DNA from 2 places in the Acutalibacter caecimuris genome. Region 2 is predicted to be linked to the other one. Evidence: riboswitches for the same ligand, from Rfam matches in the RefSeq annotation. Region 2 holds a riboswitch; the other holds the start of a gene.
What was found. A riboswitch is a leader RNA that binds a small molecule or an ion and turns the genes downstream of it on or off. The one in region 2 is predicted to bind cyclic di-GMP.
Positions count from the first base shown of each region.

Region 1: linked by a shared signal. The riboswitch ahead of U8U01_RS12875 (S-layer homology domain-containing protein) and the one ahead of U8U01_RS14085 (CLIPPER-2 domain-containing protein) in region 2 are both predicted to bind cyclic di-GMP.

Region 1 covers NZ_JAWXXJ010000023.1:384-12,210, forward strand. The annotation lists partial or broken gene U8U01_RS12870 (InlB B-repeat-containing protein) at 1-1,620, opposite strand, end outside; cyclic di-GMP riboswitch class I at 1,666-1,756, opposite strand; cyclic di-GMP riboswitch class I at 1,854-1,961, opposite strand; cyclic di-GMP riboswitch class I at 2,435-2,554, shown strand; gene U8U01_RS12875 (S-layer homology domain-containing protein) at 2,687-6,007, shown strand; gene U8U01_RS12880 (MATE family efflux transporter) at 6,203-7,543, shown strand; gene spoIVB (SpoIVB peptidase) at 7,596-8,738, opposite strand; gene U8U01_RS12890 (hypothetical protein) at 9,485-10,144, shown strand; gene U8U01_RS12895 (4Fe-4S dicluster domain-containing protein) at 10,225-10,431, shown strand; gene U8U01_RS12900 (3-methyl-2-oxobutanoate dehydrogenase subunit VorB) at 10,448-11,506, shown strand; gene U8U01_RS12905 (PHP domain-containing protein) at 11,536-11,827, shown strand, end outside.
Region 2 covers NZ_JAWXXJ010000029.1:105-11,931, forward strand. The annotation lists partial or broken gene U8U01_RS14085 (CLIPPER-2 domain-containing protein) at 1-2,322, opposite strand, end outside; cyclic di-GMP riboswitch class I at 2,454-2,573, opposite strand; gene U8U01_RS14090 (hypothetical protein) at 2,729-3,172, opposite strand; gene U8U01_RS14095 (beta-galactosidase) at 3,512-5,557, shown strand; gene U8U01_RS14100 (Na+/H+ antiporter NhaC family protein) at 5,661-7,190, opposite strand; gene U8U01_RS14105 (aldo/keto reductase) at 7,454-8,365, opposite strand; gene U8U01_RS14110 (glycoside hydrolase family 27 protein) at 8,409-9,707, opposite strand; gene U8U01_RS14115 (AEC family transporter) at 9,942-10,856, opposite strand; gene U8U01_RS14120 (polyribonucleotide nucleotidyltransferase) at 11,027-11,827, opposite strand, start outside.

The DNA.
Region 1 (11,827 bases), on a different contig from region 2:
CGTTGCCGTGTGCACGGGCGTATCGTTATAGCCGTTCAGCCACTTGACGGTAATTGTGGCGGGGTCGGGGTCGACCGGAGGCGGCGTATCGCGGTCATAGCGCAGGGTTATGGTGTCGTCCGTACCAAGTGTGATTTCCTTAGGGGTGGCAGAGGTGTAGGTGTAGGTTTTATCTTGATAATCGGTAACCTTCGTAATCCCATCAGCCGTGACTGTGTCACCCACTGTGCCGTTGAATGACTCTGTAAAGGAACCATCCCTTGTATCATTGGTATAGTACTCGTGCACTACGGTGTAGGTGGTGGGGATGGGGTCCGGCTTGCAGGTTACACAGATGGTGGCAAGTATCGTGTTTTTGCTCTCAGCGCCCTTCCATTTACTTGCTTCCGAATCCCACGTCAGGGTGATGGTTTCGGTTTCGGCCTGGCCTTGCGCAAGTTCATGTGTTTCGCCAACGCCGAAAGCGGGCGCCAGGGCGTACATTTTTGCATATACCTTGCTGTTCAGCGTGACGGGGCACTCCCACTTACCGGTTGTCTCGTTCTTAGTGACCGTTCCAACCTCGGCCTCGGCCTCGGTAGAATTAGACCATGTGCTGTAGGTCTTTTCGTCATGGGGCAGGCCATCCCCCGTGCTTACGCACTTAACCTTGACAAAGTTGTGTAAAATGCCGAACAAATCCTCGCGGGTGGGGGCATCAGGTTTAGTGGGCCCATCGTCCTCCCAAATGGCGTAAAGGGTTTTGGTTACGGGGTTGGCGGTGCTGCCTTTGCCTTCTTCCCAGTCAAGGGTGACAGGGGCGCCGGGCGCATAGCTGGTGCCCGTACCGTCGGCTTCCGTATTCCACTCCTTAAACTTCATGCCAGCGGGGGCAGTAAAGGCGTTTTGGGCAGCTTTAAGGCTTGCAGTGGTGTTCGCTACGGTAGTCGTGGTGGGGTTCATGCTACCACTGCCGCCCTTGGCATCGTATACCAGCTTATAGTCGGCGTTGACTGTTACGTTGATCGTTTCAGTATCTTCAATCCACTTACCCTTAAAACTAATTTCACTGTAACCCTGGTTGCAGCGGTTGCACCGTTGCCAGGTGTAATAGTAGTAGTAATTCTGGTAAGTCTGGAATTTAAGCGTAGAATAACCGGGCGTTTGGCCGGTTACGCCAATTTCCAAAGCAGGGTAGCCAAGATAGTCTGCATCTTGCCAGTCATTGGAAGAATAACCTTCCAACTTCCAATCGATATTTTGGGGATTAGCAATCGAAGTATCGGAACTTGTCAGTTTCTGGTTCTCGTCAACCGCAATCCAGTCCGGCGTTACTTCAACAAGCACATTGCCGCAATAGCAGGTGGCAGATTTCGTATATAGCCGCTGGTCTGCGCCACGCTCGCCGACCTTTGTTACAATGGTTGTAGGAGGGTTTGTGTACGCATACACAGGGTTATTCGGATATGTGCCTTCATAAAGCTGGGCGACTTCCTTCCCGTTGGCGTAAAACCTATCAGTAGGAGTAAACCCAGGAATTGCAGCGAGCGCGCTGGCGCTAAAAGGCACCATGCCCACCAGCAGCACGAGGGCGACGAACAGAGCAAGTCCGCGCTTGCCTAGTTTTCTAAATTTTGTCATGCAATAATCTTCCTTTCTTTGCAAAGTTTTTTCGGATGCAAAGGATCCGGCGGCCGGGCTGGCATAGATCCGGTGTCAATCCTTAGCCCCCATAGCTTTGCGTCCCGTCATTTCTGGCGGTTTGCTAATTATAACCAGTAGCCGGGCCGGCGTGTGGCAAGCCGTCTGCTTTACGGCTGGCAGGTAGCCCCCTTGCTTTGCGTCCCGCCCTTTCGGGCGGTTTGCCTTTTATAATTAGCGGCTAGGCTGACATAGTTCAGCTTTTCTCCATCGTAACGAAATAGAACCTTAGTCCCTCAGCTTTGCGTCCCGTAGTTTCCCGCGGTTTGCCAAATTTTCTCCTCGCGGACGCACTGTCCGTGGCCGTAACCTGTGCGACCACCCCCTTTATTAGCCCCAAGGCTGGCAAAAAAGCCCCTTAAAACCTCCTCTTTGCCGCTGCAAAACCGCCAAAAAAGCCCCGAACCCCTTGCAAGAAAGTGTACTTTCTTGCAAACTTTTTTGCGGCCTTTGTTAATTAACATTTTACCACATCATTTCCAAATTGGCAATATCCTCTAAGGAAAAAACAGCCATTATTACCATACTTTTTTTGTGTAGGACAACTTACAAGAAAGTACACTTTCCTGCAACCCCGTGGCCGCCATAGCCGCGCCCGCCCCGGTGTGCCGCCTTGTGACGCGCCCCGGCCGCCGGCATACCATAAGAAAGGGGGCTTGCCAATGGCATTTGTGGCGGAACCGGGCCCGCCCAGCCGGGTTTTCCGCGGGCTATAAGCGTGGCGGTTGGGCGCACAGAGCAAGCCGCGACCGGAACACACATTTGGCAAACCGCGGGAAACTGCGCGACGCAAAGCTATGGGAACTAAGGTATCGGCAGGTGCAAGATGTGTACAATGCACAAAAAGCGATGCTATGTTAGCCCGGCTGCTGGTAAACATGGCAACCCGCCGGAAACGGTGGTCACGCAAAGCCACGGGGCCTACGGCGCAGGTGTGCGCTAAGGCAGCCCAGCCGCCGGATCCTTTGCATCCGAAAAACCTTTGCAAAGAAAGGAAGATTATTGCATGACAAAATTTAGAAAACTAGGCAAGCGCGGACTTGCTCTGTTCGTCGCCCTCGTGCTGCTGGTGGGCATGGTGCCGCTGGGGGCTAGTGCGGCTGACACACCCGTAAAAACGGATAATGTCACCAAAACTGCATACAGTCAGTATAACCCGAATACCCAATACTCCAACACTGTAAGTGGGTGGAACGCAGCAAATGGATATGGCACGGTTATGTTAGACGATGAAAACCCCACTGCAACGGATGTTGCTTTCTGTCATTACTGGGGGGCTCACTTTGCTGGTTGGGCTAACGGATATTATAATGTAACCGCAATAAGTTCAAACAGTAAAGTCGCAACAGCAACGACTGTTTCGACTAAAAATGGTCTGGTAGTCAATTTTGAGAAAGGCACTGAAAAGGGCAAGACAACAATCGAGGTAGCTTATACCATCGACTCGCTGCGTACTACTGCAAATATTGCCTCCGATAGTCAGACCGTATCAGGTTTTAACGGGTATATCTACTACACCGTTACCAATGATGGTACAGGCGGCAGCAACCCTGAGCCGACCAAACCTAATAAACCTACCGTAGACGATGTACCCGGCAAAAGCCAAAATGGCTATGTTTATGTTAAATGCGAATCCTATCCGAACGCAAATCCCCTCTACAACTCAACGAGGACACACGCTGGCTATATGAATCTTAGTAATTCAACAAACGGCTGGTCATTCGGCGAGGTTTATGAGAATGACGGGCGTTTTGGAGCGGATGCCCCTGCGAAGGATTATCCTTGGCTTTGCGATTTGACCATTAATCAGGATTGGTATCTGACACAATGGAATAAGAACTACGCGGGTAACGAAGGCCTCCATTACCTTGCCAAGCCCGACGAGGTTGTAAAGATGACCTTTGTGTTTGATGGGCGTAGTTGGCTTTACTTTACAAACGAGGTTCCCATAACCGTTTGGACAACGCATGAAACGCCCGTTGCCCCCGCTACCACCACCTACAAGGTTGTGCGCGAGTACTTCTATAATGGTGAGAAGGCAGCTACGGTAACCGGTAAGGAGCAAACTGCCAACGTAGGCGACAAAATCACCGGCGCTAAACTGGCCAAGGAGAACCCTGCGTGGAACACCCACACCATAGATGGAGAAAAAGTGGAGTTCACCTATGCTGGCAGTGAGCCTGATACACTGACACTTAGTGCTGCAGCCGCGCTTAATGTGATTACCCTGCGGTATGAGAAGAACGAGGAAACACCCAAGAAAATCACCCAGTTCACAAAGAAACTGGTAGAGAGCGAAACGGACGCCCCTGAAGGTGTGTCTGGTATCACCTACCCCGACCAGCCCGGCCCCGATGGCAAGGTTATCATGCCTGCGGGCGGTTCCGTAACCCTGCTGTACAAACTCACCGTTACCGGCGATGCCGGCGCGGCGTACAAGGTTACTGACGATGGCGCAAAGTGGGTGGGCGGCGACCCGATGGAGGGTACCATCCCCGAAAGCGGCGAGGCTGTTATCTACGTGACCAAGACCTACAACGAGGGTGATATCGAGGATGGTCATCTCACAAACATTGCCAAGGTTACCCCTGGTATAGGTGACAATAGCAACACAACCTCCTCTGAAAGAACCCCCGTGGAAGTAGAGGAAGAGCAGCCCAAAACCGTTGAGGTTCCTGTAACCGTCAAAGTCCGCTTTGAGGGGCTTGAAGGTGTGTTCGGTGTGTGCACGCATCCGGAAGACTTCTCCCTGATAGGTACAAAAAATAACCCTACAGGGGCAACCTTCTCTTATTATGCGATAGAGGGTAACGACCACGGCGATGACAAAGAGGACGATGGTACGCCCTTTGTAACATTTGCTGAAGCGCATGGTTTCGAACCTTGGACGGTAGAGCTGGGCAAAGAGTACACTGTCCAGTTTACGGAGGACTACTACACCGTTGACGGCTACACCTGCGTGTCTATTGATGAGAAGAAGGACGATAAAAAGCACATCGTTACCAGAACCGTAACCTTCACCGAGAATGATGTAACGAACGGCTACGAGTTTGTTATTACCAATGTGTACGAAAAGACCGCAGACCCCGACCCCGAAACCGCCATCATTACCCTGAACTATGAGGCGAATGGCGGCACAGGCAGCATGGATGCGGACAGCCAGGAGGTGGCAGTGGGCGCAAGCGCGTCCTTCACTGTGAAGGAAAACGCCTTTACGCACCAGGGCTACACCTTTACCGGTTGGAACACAGCGGCTGACGGGAGCGGCGAAACGGTTGCTGCTGACAGCATCTTCACAACTGCTGTCAATGCGACCCTCTACGCCCAGTGGGAGAACAACGACCCCGACCCCACCGACCCCGGCCCCGGCCCGGTAGATCCTGATCCCGACCCGGTCGACCCCGACCCGGTCGACCCGCCCAAGCCCCCGGTGGTAATCGTCACCCCGGAGCCGGTAGCGACGCCCACGCCCAGCGCGGAGCCTACTGCCGAGCCCACGGATGACCCCGGCGTGGACATCCCGGATCCGACCCAGCCGCCTCTCGGCCCTGGGCCCTCTGATGACCCCGGCACGGACATCCCGGACGAGGATCCCCCCATGGGCGACAACCCCATCCTGAACCTGGTAGACCACTACCACTACCTGGTGGGCTATCCCGACGGCTCCATCCGCCCCGGCGCCAACATTACCCGCGCCGAGGTGGCCGAGGTGTTCTACCGCCTGATGACTGCCGACGCCCGCGTAGCCAACTGGGCAACCGGCAATAGCTACAGCGATGTAATCGACACAGCCTGGTACACCGACGCCATCAACGTGATGAGCAAGGCCGGCATCGTGAACGGCTACGAGGACGGCACCGCCCGTCCCAACCGTGCCATCACCCGCGCCGAGTTCGCCATGATCGCGTCCCAGTTCCTGGCCGACTACGTGGAAGATCCGGGCACCACCACCTTTACCGACATCCAGGGCCATTGGGCCGAGAGCGCCATCCGGAAGGTCCAGTCCATCGGCTGGGTCAACGGCGACGCCGGCACCACCAACTTCCGCCCCAACGACAAGATCACCCGCGCGGAGGCGGCGGTCATCTTCAACAATATGTTGGAGCGCACCCCCGACGCGGAGCATCTGGACGGGGCGATGAAGGTATGGCCGGACAACGACCCCGGCGCCTGGTACTACGCAGCCATGCAGGAGGCCACCAACTCCCACTACTACACCGGCAACGAAGAAACCGAGAGTGAAGAGTGGGCCGAGGTGTTCGAGCACGACTGGGTAACCCTGAAGGCCTACTGGAAGGCCAACGCCGGCCAGTCCCCGGAGGAATAAGCAAATAGCACAATAAGCCCAACAGACCAACAGCACGACAAAGCCCGAAAAGCTAGATAAGTGACCAAAAACTCCCCCGGCGGCTACGGCCTCCGGGGGAGTTTTCTAAAGCGCTGCCCTCTTGCTTTTTTAGCAGGAATATGCTAACATGGTAGTTAATTGACACCAGGAAGGAAGTTATACATGGTCAGGGATATGACAAGAGGCAACCCGGTACGCTTATTGCTCGCCTTTGCCGCGCCTATGCTGCTGGGCAATGTTTTCCAGCAGCTCTATTCTACGGTAGATGCCATGGTTCTGGGCCGGGGCGTGGGGGTAGAGGCCCTGGCCGCTGCGGGGGCCACCGGCTCTATCCATTTTTTCGTGTTCGGTTTTGTCACCGGGCTTACCCACGGCTACTCGGTACTGGTCGCCCAGCGTTTCGGCGCCGGCGACCCCCAACGGGTGCGCCAGGCCGTGGCCAACGCGGTCTATCTGGCCGCGCTTTCCTCCCTGGTAATCACCGCTTGCAGCCTGCTCTTCTCCCGCCCCCTTTTGCAGTTGATGGGCACCCCGGCAGATATCTTCGAAGGCGCGCTGCTGTACATACGCATCACCTTTATAGGCATCCTTGCCACGGTTTTTTACAATGTGCTGGCCAGCGTCCTGCGGGCTTTGGGGGATAGTATCTCCCCGCTGGTGGTGGTCATTATCAGTTCCCTCATCAACGTGGGGCTGGACTGCCTCTTCGTGCTGGGGCTGGGCCTGGGCATTGCCGGGGCGGCCTGGGCCACGGTGCTGGCCCAACTGCTTTCGGGGCTGATGTGCCTATACCTGCTGGGGCGTATGGAGTTGATGCACTTTACCAAAGACGACCTTCGCCCCCACCCCCACACCCTGTGGGAGCTGCTGCGGCTGGGCGTGCCCGTGGGGCTGATGAACTCCGTCACCGCCATTGGGGGCATGATCCTGCAAGGCATTGTCAACGGGTTCGGTTCCGCCACCGTGGCTGCCTACACCGCCTCCTCCCGGCTGATCGGCCTGGCAGAACAGCCCGGCAGCATCATCGGCCTGTCCCTGGGCACCTACGTGGGCCAAAATCTGGGCGCCGGCCGGCTGGACCGGGTGCGGCTGGGGGTACGCAGGGCCATTGCCATGTCCTTGGGTATCAACTTGCTTATCACCCTGCTGCTGATCTTCCTGGGCAAACCCCTTACCGCCCTGTTCGTCAGCGGCACAGAGCAGGCCATTATCGACATGGCCTACCCCTACCTGGTCATAGCCGGGCTGATGGAATGGTCCTTGGGCCTGCTGTTCGTATACCGTTTCTCCCTGCAAAGTCTGGGCGATACCTTTGTCCCCCTGCTCTCCGGCGCCCTGGAGCTGGGCCTGCGCATTGGTGTGGTGCTGTTTTTGTCCCAGGTGCTGCACATGGGTTTCCTGGCCATCTGCATTGCCGATGTTTCCGCCTGGTTCGGCGCGGCGGCCCTGCTGTGCGCGGCCTATTATATCCGTATGGGGCGCCTGCATCCCACCACGCAAAAGCGCCAAAGCTGAGCGGCCCTGTCCCGCCCAGCTTTGGCGTACGCACCCTTGCCTTTGTGCAGGCTTATGCCGCGCCGTTTGCCTCTTCGTCCCCCAACTGTTCACACTGCTCTACCATGGTTTGGGCAAAAATCCCATACCCCATAGCCGGGTCATCCATAAACACATGGGTCACCGCCCCGGCCAGTTTGCCGTCCTGCAAAATGGGCGCACCACTCATCCCCTGCACAATACCCCCTGTTGCTTCCAACAGCCGGGGGTCTGTCACTTTTACCACCAGGTTGCGGGTAGGCTTGCCAGTATTCTGCACTTCCTCTATCCGTGCGTCATACTGTTTAGGCCCCGTTTCGTCAATACTCACCAGCAGTTTCACCGGTCCGGGGCGCACCTCCTCCCGGCCGAGCACCTCCACAGGCGCACCGGCCGGGGGCTCGTCCAGGGTGCCGAATACCCCGGTTTCATTGTTGGCCAGCAGCCGCCCCATAGGCTGGTCAGAGGAAAAATATCCCCGCAACTGCCCCGGTTCCTGGGGCAGCCCCTTTACAATGCCGCATAGGGTGATCCCCGCCGGTTCCCCGCTTTTCAGGGCCATCACGCTGCCGGCGTCCGCATCACAGATGCCGTGCCCCAGCCCGGCAAAAGTCCCTGTAGCCGGATGGTAAAAGGTGAGGGTCCCCACCCCCGCTGCGCTGTCCCGCACCCACATACCGGTTTTAAACGAACCCTCGCCGAACACGGGCCTTACCACGGCCTCAAACTCCTCCTGGCCCCGGCGTACCAAAAAGGTGATACTCTCCCCTTGGCTGCGGCCGATATACTGGGCCAGCGCCGCATTGCTCTGTATCTCCAGCCCATCCGCCGCCAGCAGGTAGTCCCCGGCCCGCAGGCCCGCGTCCTCAGCCGGGCAGCAAGTCCCCTCCGCGGTATAAATATCCGATAGGGAGGCAACAATAACCCCGTCCGTAAACAGCTTGATGCCAAACGCCTTCCCCAGTGGCACCACGCTGTTTTCCGGGGCCTCTATAAGCGTTTGCTTTTCCTCCGCCTGGTTAAACACCGACGCCTCCGCTACCTGTGGCTCTCTGGGGTTTTCCAGGCCCAGCAGGCTTACCGTCACCAGCATACACAGGGCGGTCACGCCCACGCTCATGGCAAAAGTGCGCATGGCCTTGGCCATCGCGCCCCGGCTTATCCTGTTTTTTTTCAAATTTCCACCCCCTTCCGGGGCCGAAAGCCCGCCCTCCCGGCAAGCTTTTTACTAAAACCATCTCCGCGGCCCGCACCGGCAGCACAGCCGGCGTGAGGCCGCGGCGTTTTCCGGCCCGTTTTTAATTTGCCACGCAAGTGCAAAAATATGATGGAAATTAAAAACGCCCCTGCACATCTGGTGCAGGAGCGAGAATTTTTGGTCTGCCGCAACTACCGGGCAAAGCGGTTGGCATTTCCGCAAAGGCTGCGGGCCGCGGTCCGGCGGTTGCCGGTCTCGCCCGGTAGAAGGGACAGTGAAGGTCGAACCTTAAAAATGTAATAAGTAAAATGATATAGACAAAATTTTATCTGTTGCCTTTATTTGGTAATTTCCTGTGCCGTACCACCCCTTTCGCTTTCGATGGTCTAAGTATATTCCCCAATTATGTCATAGACTTCAAGACAATTTGAAGTTTCAGTTAGAATTTTGTGAACGATTTTTTAACATATTGTCGAACTTGACGGCCGCCCGCCTATCTTGGGCATCACCCCATAGCAGGCCACAATCCGCCGCCAAAAAGCCCCCGGCATCCGCAGCCCTTCCCCCGGCCCCCTTTATAAAAAAACGCATCCCCTGCCCGCCGGCCGCCTTCCATTATTTCCTGTTGAAACCGCTATGGTTTTGTGATAAAATAGAAAAGCATAAGTTACGTATACCCACTGCCATACCCCATATCCCACCGGTTTATAGAAGGGAGGCAGCCCATGCCCCACAGCATCACCGTCATCTGCGGCCATTACGGCTGCGGAAAGACCAACCTGGCCCTGAACCTGGCCCTGGAGGCCGCCAAAACCGGCGCCCCTGTCACACTGGCTGATCTGGACATTGTAAACCCCTACTTCCGCTCCAGCGACCACCGGGACCTGTTGGCCGCCCACGGCGTAAGGCTGATCGCCCCGGTTTTCGCCGGCACCACCCTGGACACCCCCACCCTGCCCCCGGCGCTTGCCTCTATCTTTGCGCCCTCGTCCGGCCAGGTGTTCATAGACGCCGGCGGCGGCGACGCGGGCGTTACCGCTTTGGGTGGCCTGGCCGGCCGCCTACTGGCAACCGGCTACCGGATGCTTTATGTTGTCAACCGCTACCGCGCCCTGTCCCAAACCCCGGCGGAAGCCGCGTCCCTGCTGGAAGAGATCGAAACCGCCAGCCGCCTAAAGGCCACCGGCCTTGTCAACAACTCCCATCTGGGCGTTGAAACTACTTTGCCCGGCCTGCTGGCCGCCGTGGGGTTTGCGAAAGAAACCGCCCGGCTCACCAGCCTCCCCCTCCTCTTCTCCACCGCCCCGGACTTCGCCCTAAACGGCCAGCCGCCACCCAAGGGTTTCCGCACCGTCCGGCGGCTGGTGCGTTTTGCATGGGAGTAGCGCTTACACAGCCCAACTTAAATATATGCAATAAATAGGCCACCGTTTTCATGATTTCACACCCAAAAGGAGGAACCACCATGCCGAAAATCATCATAGACGAAACCGTCTGCAAAGGCTGCGGCCTATGCGCCGGGGCCTGCCCCTTAAAGATCATCGCACTGGATCTGGGCAGCCTGAACCCCAAAGGCTACCATCCCGCCCGGGTCAGCCAGCCGGACAAATGCGTCGGCTGCGCGGCCTGCGCCACCATGTGCCCGGACACAGCCATCACGGTAGAAAAGTAAAGGCGAAAGGAGAAACATCCCCATGAAATTACTGATGAAAGGCAACGAGGCCCTGGCCGAGGCGGCCATCCGGGCTGGTTGCCGACACTTTTTCGGCTATCCCATCACCCCGCAAACCGAGCTGGCCGCCTATATGTCCAAGCGTATGCCCAAAATCGGCGGTACATATCTACAGGCCGAGTCCGAGGTGGCCGCCATCAATATGGTACTGGGGGCGGCCGCGGCCGGCGTGCGGGCCATGACCTCCTCCTCCTCCCCCGGCATCAGCCTCAAGTCTGAGGGCATTTCCTACATGGCCGGTTCCGACCTGCCCGCGCTGATCATCAACGTGCAGCGTGGCGGCCCCGGCCTGGGGGGCATCCAGCCCTCCCAGGCAGACTACTGGCAGGCCACCAAAGCCACCGGCCACGGGGATTTCCAAATCCTGGTATTCGCCCCCTCCACCGTGCAGGAGATGGTGGATCTGGTCAGCACCGCCTTTGACGCTGCCGGCCGCTGGCGGATGCCCGCCATGATCTTAGCCGACGGTATGCTGGGCCAGATGATGGAGCCGGTGTCACTGCCGGAAGAAACCGCGGACACGCAGCCGCCCGCAACCCCATCTTGGGCGGCGGACGGGCATCAGGGCCGGCGGCAGCACCATGTGATCAACTCCCTGTACCTTACCCCCGATAAGCTGGAGGATCTGGTCGTAGAGCGCTACCGGCGCTACGAGCAGGTGAAGGCCCAGGAGCAGCGGGCCGAGGAATACCTGTGCGAGGACGCCGACATCGTGGTGGTTGCCTACGGCGCCTCCGCCCGGGTGGCGAAAAGCGCCGTCAACAAGGCGCGGGAACAGGGCCTGAAGGCCGGCCTGCTGCGTCCCGTCACCCTGTGGCCTTTCCCGGAAACCGCCCTGCAAACAGCCGCCGCCCACGCCAAAGCCTTTTTGGTGGTAGAAATGAGCATGGGCCAGATGGTGGACGACGTAAAGCTTGCCATCAACTGCCGGGTGCCTGTCCGTTTCTTTGGCCGCACCGGCGGCATCATCCCTACCCCCGCAGAGGTGCTGGGGGAGATCCAAACGCTGCTGTAGACCCGGCCATCCGCCAAGGGAGGACATATATGAAACCATACGCTGACCTGCACATCCATACCAGCCTGTCCGACGGCAGCGCTTTGGCCGGCGAGGCCATAACCGCTGCCAGGGACCATGACGTTTCCTTTATATCCATCACAGACCACAACACCGTGGCCGCCTATTCCGAAACCACCTGGCAGCAAGCGGAAAGCGCCGGGGTCTGCCTGCTGCCAGGTGTGGAGCTGGATGTGATCCACCAGGGGAAACAATACCATCTGTTGGGTTTCGGGGTAGATTGCCAAAACAGCCTGCTGCTGGAAACCTGCGCCCACAATA
Region 2 (11,827 bases):
CTCCGGGGTGACGATGGGCGTAGGCGGCGTGGGGGGATCCACCGGGCCGGGGCCGGGGTCGGTGGGGTCGGGATCAGGATCTACCGGATCAGGCTGTATAACATTAACCTCGGCACGATCAGTGGGGTTCTCCTCATCAGGCTTGCCGTCATAATCCGCAGTGGCTGTGTTGACGATTATAGTACCTGCCTCTACATCTGCATTGACAGTAGCCTGAATCACCAGCGTGGCCACGTCGTTTGCCTCCAGTGTGCCAATGGTATACACACCGCCCTCAGGCTGCGTATCAACTGTTTCCTCCCCAAGTTGATAGCTGACAAAGGTCAGGTTGCTGTCCAGCACGTCGGTCACGGTCACATTGGTAGCCTGGGCATCGCCCGTGTTCTCTACCGTGATGGTATACGTTACCGTTTCGCCTGCCTTGGCTGCTGTTTTGTCGGCTTCCTTGCGCACGGTTATGGCCGGAGCGGCCGGCTCGGTTTCCTCGGTAACAACCACATTTTCGGATGTGTCCTCAGCCAAGGGCTCTCCGTCCTTCTCGACCTTAGCCGTATTGACATAGGTACCAGCCGCAGCCTCTGCGACAATCGCCTTGAAGGTGACAGACTGGCCGGCCTCCAGCGTGAAGTTGTCGGGGGTGACGGAGAAACCATCGGGGCTAGTGATTGCTACGCCTGTAAAGGGCTCGCTGTCTTTGGTCAGCTCATCCGCAATGCTCAGGCCGCTAACTGCGCTGGTGCCGTTGTTGGTAACAGTAATGTTCCAGCTTACGTCGGCACCGGCGGTGTACGCGGTCGCGTCGGGTATTTTGCTTATGCTGATGTTGGGCGTTTCCGCGTTCTGCTTCCACTGGGCGGTAATGGTGATGTTGCCTTCGAGATCCACCACAGGCTCGCCCCACTTGGTGAAGGTATAGCCTTCACGGGTAGGGGCGCTAGGATATAGCGTACTGTAGTCCCCGCCCTGGTCGATTGTCACCGTCTTTATCGGAGTGTTGGTGTAGCCGTCCTTCCAGGTGACGGTGATTGTTTTGTTCCTCTCCCACACTGCGAACAGGGTGGTATTGTCATTAAGCCGCAAGGTATTTTCGGGCATAACATCCGGCTCAGTAGCGTCGGAGCGGTTGCTCCAGCCCTTGAATGTGTAGCCAGATTTTGTCATTTGCTCTTTGCCTTTAACTATAACCTCGCTGCCAACGTTTACCATTTGTTTCGCAGGCGGATTTTCACCGCCATTCGCGTCATAGGTCAGCGTGACCTGAACGCTTGGGTTGGCATACCACTGTGCCGTCATCGTGCCGGTAACCGTGCTGCCGTCACGACCGGTCATAACAATTTGGCCATGCGATTCGGTAAAAGTGCCGTTGCCGCTATAAACCCACCCGCCGAATTTGTATCCATTACGGCTAGGCCGTTTGTCCACCTGCTCGTAGAAGGTGTGGGTGGCATTTTTTTCGCCGGTCAGGTTCAAAGCTGTTTCCGAGTCATGGTCTTTCCCATTCAGCGTACCGCCGTTATACTCCCAGTTGAGGATGTAGCTGTAGGTGGCGGGAGGGGCGGGGTCTTTGGTAGCCTGATAGATCAAGTATACGCCCTCGCCGGAATTTAGGCCAACCGTACTATTATATGGCGCTGAAGTTATGAGATCTGTGGTTGAACTCCCTTGAATCCCCCACCAACCTTTGCTCAGGAAAGCAGAAGTGCCATGATAGTGACTGGTCTGCCAGCCTTTTAATTCATACCCTTCGGGAACTGGGTTAAGTCGGTTATCATAGTACCATCTTCTTGATATGGTACTAGATGCCGTCCGGGGGCCAAAGGAGTATTCCGTCTTGGCCTTGTTCACATAGACCACCTGGAGGAAGTAAGAGCCGCTGCCGGAAGATGTACCGGGAACGGTGCTAGTTCCGGGGTCAGTCACACCGCCGGAGCTGGTGTGCTTTTCCCATTTAGAGGTGGTATAATAGATGGTATGATTTTTGTAGTTCCCGCTGTGGTCAATACTCTGACCCTCACGCAAGAAATTCGCAGTCGGGAAATATTGATGGGGGCGGCACTCAATTTTTGTCACCGTGCCGTAGTCGTAGTCCGCATATGCCGTCCCGGCGATCAAACTGGATACATAGGGTACCCGGTTTGCAATTTGGATATATCTCCCGGAATTCAGTGTGTCAGTTCTTAGAGTAACGCCGTTAACCACATAGTTTACCGTAATTTGGTCGTATGTGTTTGCCGACGCGCTCAACGGCACCATACCCACCAGCAGCACGAGGGCAAGAACAAGAGCAAGACCGCGCTTGCCGAGCTTAGATAGATTTTTCATGCGATTCTTCCTTTCTTTGCGAAATGGTTTTCGGATGCAAAGGATCCGGCGGCTGGGCTGCCTTAGCGCATAGCTGCGCCGTAGGCCCCGTGGCTTTGCGCGACCGCTGTTTCCAGCGGATTGCCATGTTTACCAGCAGCCGGGCTAACATAGCATCGCTTTTTGTGTGTTATGCATAGTTTACACCTGCCGATACCTTAGTTCCCATAGCTTTGCGTCGCGCGGTTTCCCGCGGTTTGCCTAATGTTTGTGAACTTTGCGGCCTGCCCGGTGTTCCCGGCCCGTCCGTCTTTGCCCCGTCTGGCTCCGCGCAAATACAAAGGGGCTTTTTTGCATTTGCGGGGCTGCCCTCCTTCCTCTTAAGGTGGATTTATGTCAACGCCCCAACCAGCAGGGCGGGACATACTTACTTGATCTGGCCGGCGGCGTATTTCTGCAAAAAGTCGTCGTGAAGGGCCTTTTCCGCCTGTTTCCGGGCGCTTACGGCCTGTTCAAAGTCGGTAAAGCTGCCCAGGTTGTACCGCCTGCCCTGAAAGCAGATACTGGCCCGCCAGCGCCGCTTGGTGGGGCGCCAATCCACCCCGGGTACGCCGCTGGTGTTGTTTTTGCGGACAGTTTTGGCCTGGAGCATCTCTACGCAAGTACCATGTATATAGGTGGCGTTGGGGCGGCAACCACAACTGGTGGTGTGGCCCTCCCGCAAGTGGCCGGTGGTAACGGTTATCTCCCGGCCGCAGTCGCACCGGCAGTGCCAGGCAGTGCGCCGGCCCACGTTTTCGGCCGGGTTAATTACCACTAATTTGCCAAATCGTTGGCCGGTTAGTTGCAACTTCTTGCGGGAATATGGCATGATCTCTCCCCCTTATCACCCATGTATTGGCGGCTTGCAAGATAGTGTACTTTCTTGTAAGCCGCCAGGCATAAACTTTTGTTGGAGAAAATATGCCTTTCTTGCTGGAAGTATCTTGCTTATTTGTAAAAACTGTGGTAAAATATATGTGCTAAAGCAGCAGAGAAAAGCTTACAAGAAAGTACACTTTCTTGTAAGCTTTTGGCTTTCTTTTGGCAAAAAAATGGCTTATGTTTTGGCAAACCGCTTGACCTTGCGCCTAAAACAGGGTACAATGAGCTTGGCAATCTGTGCATTTTGCCATTATCCCCTCACCCCTATTATGAAAGGAGCCCTCCCATGACTTCCCTGACCCCCAAATTCCCCCATCTGCTTCACGGCGGCGACTACAACCCCGACCAGTGGCTGGACAGGCCCGACATCCTGGAGCAGGATATCCTGCTGATGAAGGAGGCCCACATCAACTGCGTTTCCCTGGCCATCTTCGCCTGGGCCAAGCTGGAGCCCCAGGAGGGCGTGTACCGGCTGGACTGGCTGGAGCCCATCATCCAGAACCTCTACGAAAACGGCATTTACACGGTGCTTGCCACCCCCTCTGGCGCCAAGCCCCGCTGGATGAGCGAAAAGTACCCGGAGATCCGCCGGGTGTCCGCCACGGGCCAGCGGGATCTTTCCGGCGGGCGGCACAACCACTGCTATACTTCCCCGGTCTACCGGGAGAAGGTCCGGGCCATCAACACCCAACTGGCTAAGCGCTTTGCCGGGCATCCGGGGGTGATCCTCTGGCACCTCTCCAACGAATACGGCGGCGAGTGCCGCTGTGCGCTGTGCCAGGCGGCTTTCCGGGACTGGCTAAAGCGGAAATACGGCAGCCTGGAGGCCCTGAATAAGCAGTGGTGGACGGACTTCTGGAGCCAGACCTTTAACAGTTGGGAGGAGATCCATACCCCTGCCCCCCGCGACGCCTGGGGCGGCAGCGAGCCGGTACACGGCCTCAGCCTGGACTGGAAACGCTTTGTGACCGGCCAGGTGGCGGACTTTATTGCCGCCGAGCGGGACGCGGTGAAGGCGGTAGACCCGTCCATCCCCGTAACCGCCAACCTGATGTATGACTTCTACTACTACAACTACTTTAAGTTTAAGGACGTGCTGGACGTGGTGTCTTGGGACGCGTACCCCCAGTGGACGGGCACGGAGGCGGACATAGCCACAGCGGCGGATTTCGCCCTGTGGCACGACGTCATGCGTTCGCTGAAACAGCAGCCCTTCCTGCTGATGGAGTCTACCCCCAGCACCATCAACTGGGGGCCGGTTTCCCGGCTGAAACGGCCGGGTATGCATCTGGCAGCCAGTATGCAGGCTGTGGCCCATGGGTCCGACTCTGTGCAGTATTTCCAACTGCGGAAAAGCCGGGGCGCCCAGGAGAAGTTCCATGGGGCTGTGATCGACCACTGCGGCCACAGCGGCACCAGGGAGTTCCGGGATGTGGAAACCGTAGGCCGCCGCCTGGAGGCCCTGGATGAGGCCATCTGCGGGTCGCAGGTGCGGCCGGAGGTGGCGTTGGTGTTCGACATGGAGAACCGCTGGGCCGTGGAGGGGGCTGCAGGCCCCCGGAACTGCGGCATCCACTACGCCGAGGACGTGCGGGCCCATTACCGGGCCCTGTGGCAGATGGGCGTGCCGGTAGATATTGTGGATGAGGAGTGCGAAATTAGCGGTTATAAGCTGGTAATCGCCCCCATGCTGTACCTGCTGCGGGCAGGCTTTGCCGGAAAGCTGCGGGCCTTTGTGGAGCAGGGCGGCACGTTGGTTGGCACCTACCACACCGGGCTAGTAAACGAAAACGACCTGTGCCACCTGGGCGGCTGGCCCGGTGAGGGCCTGGGGGAGGTATTCGGCATTTGGCACGAAACCACCGACGCCCTGTGGGATGGGGAGCGCAACCACATACGGGTGGACGGCAAAACCTACCCGGTCAGCGAGTTGTGCGCGCTGATCCATGCCCAAGGAGCCCAGGTGCTGGGCACCTACGGCGAGGATTTTTATGCCGGCGAACCCGCGTTGACGGTAAACCCATACGGCCAGGGCCGGGCTTACTACCTGGCGGCCAGGGCTGGTAGGGATTTCTACCAGGATTTTTACACCGGGCTGATCGGGGATTTGGGCTGCAAGCGCGCCCTGCCCCAGCCCCCGCCGGAGGGGGTAGAGGCCTGCCTGCGGGAGAAAGACGGCGCCCGGTATGTGTTCTTGCAGAATTTCAGCGGCAAGGCCCAGCGCGTGCCCCTGCCCGCGGGCTGTGTGGATGTGCCCGGCGGCCAGCCGGCCCCGTCGGTGGAACTGGCGGGGTATGACGCCAGGGTGATCCGCCTGCCGGGACAGGGATAAGCCGGGGCCACAGGCAAAAACCGTTTTGGGCATGAAAAAAAGGCCGGTACAGCACTGTGTACCGGCCTTTTTTGTTGGGGGATATTTTTGCCCCTTTGCCTGTTTAGCCCAGCTTGTTTCCGGCGGCGTTAGGGGCCTTGCCGCGCTTTTGCAGCAGGATAACGCCCAGGAAGGCCAGGCCCAGCAGCAGCAGGGAGGCCGCTATGGTGACAAGGGCATTGCGGGCGAACCCGGCCACTATGTAGCCGAAAAAGCATACCACAGCCACCAGGGTGGCGTAGGGCAACTGGGTTTCCACATGGCGCAGGTGGTCGCACTGGGCCCCGGTAGAGGCCAGGATGGTGGTGTCGGAAATGGGCGAGCAGTGGTCGCCATAGACCGAGCCCGCGAGGGTCGCGCCCAGGGCGGGGATCAGCACTCCGGCGCCCTGGGGCCCGGCGCAGATCATGGACACGATGGGCAGCAAAATGCCAAAGGTGCCCCAGGCCGTGCCCATGGAGAAGGACAGGAAGGCCGCCACCGCGAACACAATGGCCGGTACCAGGCTGAAGGACAGGTGCCCGCCGGACACCACCTGGCTGACGAAGTTGCCGGTGCCGATCATCTCCCGGCACACGCCGCCCAGGGCCCAGGCCAGGATCAGGATGGTGAGGGCGGGGATCATGGTCTTGATGCCGTCCAGGATGCCTGTGACAAAGGCCTGCATGGTCATCAGCTTACGGGGCAAGTACATGGCCAGCGCCACCAGAAGGCCCGCAAAGGTGCCCAAAGTCAGGCCGGCTACAGGGTTTTCGCCAATGGCCTGGGCAAAGCTGACGCCCTCGAAAAAGCCCCCCACATAGGCCATGCCGAAGATGGCGGTTACGATCAGCGTGGCAATGGGCAGCACCAGGTCCAGTACCGTGCCCTGGGGTTGGGCCTTTTCCTCCCCTGCCGCCATGGGGCTTTCCGCCTGGGCCGTTTGCTGCTCTTCCGCCTGTTTCATGGGGCCGAAGTCAAAGCTGGTGGCGCTGAGGAACAGTACCATCGCGATGGTCAGCAGGGCGTATAGGTTGTAGGGGATCGTCTGGACAAAGGCGTTGAGCCCGCCGGCCTCTTCCACCTCAGAGGCCACTGCCACCGCCCAACTGGAAATGGGGGCGATGATGCAGATGGGCGCGGCCGTAGCGTCCAGCAGGTAGGCCAGCTTTTCCCGGGAAATACGGTGTTTGTCGGTAATGGGCCGCATGACCGTGCCTACGGTTAAGCAGTTGAACCCGTCGTCCAGGAAAATCAGCAGGCCCAGCAGCGCGGTGGTCAGCTTGGCGCTACGCTTGCTTTTGATGCGGCGGATTGCCCACTGCCCATAGGCCGCCGTGCCCCCCGAACGGGTTACAATGACCACCAGCGACCCCAGCAGCACCAGGAAAATGATCATATACCCGTTGGCGCCGATCTTCCCGGCCATCATGTCAAACACATAGGTGACAGCTTGCAGGATGTTCCCGCCGGTGGAAAAGCTATAGATGCACATTCCCGTGAAAATGCCCAGAAACAGCGACAAGTATACCTCTTTGGTCAACAGCGCCAGGGTAATGGCCACCACCGGCGGCAAAATTGACAGCCAGCCGGCGTCGATCATCTCCAGCCCCATACAAATACCTCCTTCGTCTTGCTAAAATGATTTCACCTGCAACGATTTTACCTCTTTTCCCTCCAAAACGCAAGCCAAACTTTCCCATCAATCCCGGCTTTTTTCCCAATGGGGGCTTTATGGCCTTCCGGCGGCCGGGCGCGCCCGGAAAGCGGCGCCGGCTGCTGGAGGCGGGCATTGGGATAGCCCTCACCCGTTTGGGTGGGGGCTATTCTGTGCTTGGCTGTGTTGGGCTGCGTGGGGCGCGGTTTTGGGCCTATCCTTTAAGGTAGCTGGTTCCCGGCGGCCAGGTACAGGGCGTACCAGTCCTCCCGTGTAAGCTGCACTTCGCAGGCCGTGGCAATGTCCGCCAGGCGCTGGGGGTTGGTGGTTCCGCAGATCACCTGCATACGGGCCGGGTGGCGCAAAATCCATGCCGCGGCCATAGCCTGCTTGCTGGCCCCGTACTTCTCCCCCAGCTCTGCCAGCTTGGCGTTCAGTTCCGGGAACTTCTCGTTGTCCAGGAACACCCCTTCAAAGAACCCGTACTGGAAGGGCGACCAGGCCTGTATGGTGACGCCCTTTAGGCGGCAGTAGTCCAGCACCTCGCCGTCCAGGTCGGCGGAATGGGGGAACGCCGTGTTGGTGCACAGGGCGTGGTCGATCAGCCGGGTCCACATCAACCCAAACTGTAGTTGGTTGGCCACCAGTTTCTGCTTGACGCCTGCCTGCAAAAGCTCCATCTGCCGGGCATTGAAGTTGCTTACCCCAAACCTGGCCACCTTGCCGCTGGCCTCCAGCCGGGCAAACGCCTCGGCCACTTCCTCCGGCTCCATCAGGGCGTCGGGGCGGTGGAGGAGGAGCAGGTCCAGCCGGTCGGTTTTTAGGCGGCCCAGGATGCCGTCTACGCTTTGGAGGATGTGCTCTTTGGAGAAGTCGTACATCCCTTTGCGGATGCCGCATTTGCTTTGCAGGATCACCTTCTCCCGCAGGCCGGGTTCTTGTGCCAGCACCTGGCCGAATACGGTTTCGCTGCCGCCGCCCCCGTAAATATCCGCGTGGTCAAAGAAATTGGCGCCGCACTCTATGGCTGTGTGCATATACCGCGACAGCGCGGCCGGTTCCATACTGGCGATACGCATACAGCCTACCCCGATGGCAGGGGCCTGTAGCCCGCCCAAGTCCACATAGTTCATGGTTTTCTCCTCTGTGATGATTTGATTTTTGCCCCTTTGGCCCTTAGCTAAGCTGGAATACCGCGCTGGCATGGGGGGCCAACTCCATGGCCAGCCGACCGTCTTTTACGGCTACGGTTTCGCCGCTCCACAGTTCCTGGCCGGCGGTGGTTTCCGGCCAAAGGCCGGCCAGATCCATGGCCACCTGCCGCTCCTCCTCAGAGAGGTTGAACAGGGCCAGGTAGCGCTGGCCGGTTTTCTGGTTTTCGGCCACCCACACGGCCTCTTCTTCGTCCCGGCGCTGCTGGTCGGGGCGGCAGTCCGGGGTCAGCATGGCCAGCACCCGGGGGTTGGTCAGCAGGCTGAGGGTCCAGCCGTCCAGCTTGGTCATCTCCGCCCCCAGCATCAGGGGCGAACCGAACAGGCACCACAGGTTCATCATGGTGCGCTGCTCGTCTTTGGTAAAGCCAGTTTCCCGTTCCCGGGCAAAGCCGCCCCCCAGCCGGCCCACGGGGAGCATATCGCAGTCCGGGTAGCAGCCAGCCTTTACGTGGTCCTGCCAGATCTCGCAGCGGGGGAACATATCCTTCAGTAGGGGCCACTCGTCCCAGAAGTCGTCGGAAATCCGCCACATATTGGCGTACTTTTGGTACTGCCAGGACTTTTGGATAATGGCCGGCCCGGGGGACAGGGACAGCACAATGGGCCGCCCGGCCTTTTGGATGGCGTTATAGAGCATCTCGATCTCATGCTTGCGGGCAAAGCCCAGCTCGGTGTGGAAGTTCAGGTTGTCGGTATTGCAGATATCGTCGCACTTGATGAAGTCTACCCCCCACTGGGCGTACTGGGCGATGATGGAATCGTAGTAAGCCTGGCCTTCGGGGGTGTTCCGCACGCCGTACATATCCGGGTTCCAGCGGCACACATTGTTGGGCTCGGCAATGTGGTTGGCGGTGGTATCTGTGCCCAAAATCTTCAAGTGCTGGTGGGCCGCCTGCCGGTGGATGCCCCGCATAATGTGGATGCCGAACTTCAGCCCCAGGCTGTGGATATAATCTGCCAGAGGCTTAAAGCCCTGGCCCCTTGCCGCGCTGGGGAACCGGGCCGGGTCAGGCTGTAGGCGGCCGTACTCGTCCAGTTCGGCGGTGTTGAAGGGGATGTAGAAGTAGTCCTTGTCGATGTTTTCGGCGTGGTGGGCGTACCACTCAATGTCAATGACAATGTACTCCCACCCAAAGGGTTTCAGCTTTTCGGCCATAGCCTGGGCATTGGCCTTCACCTGCTCCTCTGTGACGGAAGTGCCGTAGTAGTCATAGCTGTTCCACCCCATGGGCGGGGTGGGGGCAAACGCGTTTTTGTTCATGTTTTGTCCTCCTTTTTGGTATGGGGCGCCCGGACCTTGGCCCTTCAAAAATATAAAAAAGCAGTTCCGCTTAAGCACAATAGGGAGGATGTGCCTAAATCAAAAAGGAAATGTTCGAAAGGCCCCATGCAGGCGTCCAGAGGGCCTATGGCCCTTTGGTGGGGATTCTTTAAGGGGCAAAGCCCCTTGAGCCGCCGGAGGCGGCCTTAAGGCACCCCAAAAGCTACCCAAAGGCTACCAAGCCAGGGCGGCCAGGGCTGTCAGTAAGGGCAGGGAGAGGATGGACAGCAGGGTGCTGAGCACCACCGTACGGCAGGCGTAGGCGTAGTCCCGCCCATACAGTTGGGCATAGACGGCCACATTGGCCCCCACCGGGGCAGCCGCCGCAATCAGGATAACGTACTTCATGGTAGCGCTTACCGGGGCCAGCATCACCAGCAAAAGGGTGACGGCGGGGATCAGCAGCAGGCGCACCCCGCTAAGGGCGTACAGCCGCGGGGAGAGGAAGGTTTCCCGCAGGCTGGTTTGGGCCATGTACACCCCCAGCACCAGCATGGCAATGGGGGAGTTCAGCGCCGCCACCCCGCCAATGGCCCCGCTGAGCACCCCCGGCAGCTTGGCCCCCAGCCCGCTGGCAAACAGCGCCAGCCCTATGGCCGCGCCTATGGTGATGGGGTTCAGCAGCAATTCCCTGGGGGACAGGGGCTTTTTCTCCCCCTTGAGCAAAGCCGCGCCGTAAGTCCACTGTAAAAGGTTCAGCAGCACCACAAAGCCTACCAGCAGGAACACGGCCTCATCCCCAAACCCGGCCCGTACCAGGGGGATACCCATAAAGCCGCAGTTGGAGAACGCCGCCGCGAAGTCATCGACGGGGTGGTTTTTGTAAATGACCCGCGCCATTACCAGCGACACCAGCAGCGCCCCGGCGGCCAGCAGGGCGCTTAGCCCCAGGTCTGCCAGGCGGGCAAGGGAGAACTCCACACAAAAGCTGTGGATGATCACCGTGGGGATGATCAGCCATAGCAGCAGGTTGGCCAGGGACTTGCTCCCCTCTTTGGTGATCTTTCCCCCTTTAAACAGGGCAAACCCCACCATCATGTAGATTGCCATGGTCAATGTCTGCTGGAATACAATCCATGCGGTTTCCAAACCCCGCCACACCCCTTCCTTTTACTTATCAAACATTATAAGCCAAGCCCGGTGGTTTGTCAATTATTTCCCGCCCCCTGCCCAAAAACCCCAAAAGGCCCAAAAAGCCCCCGGAGAGCAGCCGCTCCGGGGGCCTTGCAAGTTGCATGGCAGGGGTGCCTGCCTATGGTTTACCGCCGGTCATGATCCCTTCTGGGCGGGCGGCGGTCCCGGTTATCCCGGTTATCCCGATTGTCCCGCCGGGGGCCGTCGCGGTGGGGACCGTCGCGGTGGGAACCGCGGTCATTGCTGATGTCGTTCTCTGGCACGGCGCCGTCCAGGTCGATGAGGGCGTCCCGGCGGGAGAGGTTCAGCCTGCCCTTGTCATCGATCTCCAGCACCTTCACCTTCACCACGTCGCCCACGTTCACCACGTCCTCTACCTTCTCGGTGCGCTTGACGTCCAGGCGGGAGATGTGCACCAGCCCCTCTTTGCCCGGAGCGATCTCCACAAAGGCGCCGAAGTCCATCAGCCGGGTGACCCGGCCGTTGTAGTAGCTGCCCGGCTCCGGGTCATTGACAATGGTATCTACAATGTCCATGGCCCGGCGGCACTTCTCAATATCCAGGCCGGAAATGAACACATGGCCGTCCTCTTCCACATCCATGGTAATCTCGCACTCGGCGCAGATTTTCTGGATGACCTTGCCGCCTGTGCCGATAACCTCCCGGATCTTATCCACGGGGATCTGCATACTGAGCATTTTGGGGGCGTAGGGCGACAGCTCAGGCCGCACCTCCGGGATGGCTTTCAGGATGATTTCGTCGATAATATAGTTGCGGGCCTTGTGGGTCTTTTCCAGGGCCTCCTTTACCATTTCGGGGGTCAGGCCGCTGATCTTCAGGTCCATCTGGATGGCGGTGATGCCCTTTTTGGTGCCGCCCACCTTAAAGTCCATATCGCCGAAAAAGTCCTCCACACCCTGGATGTC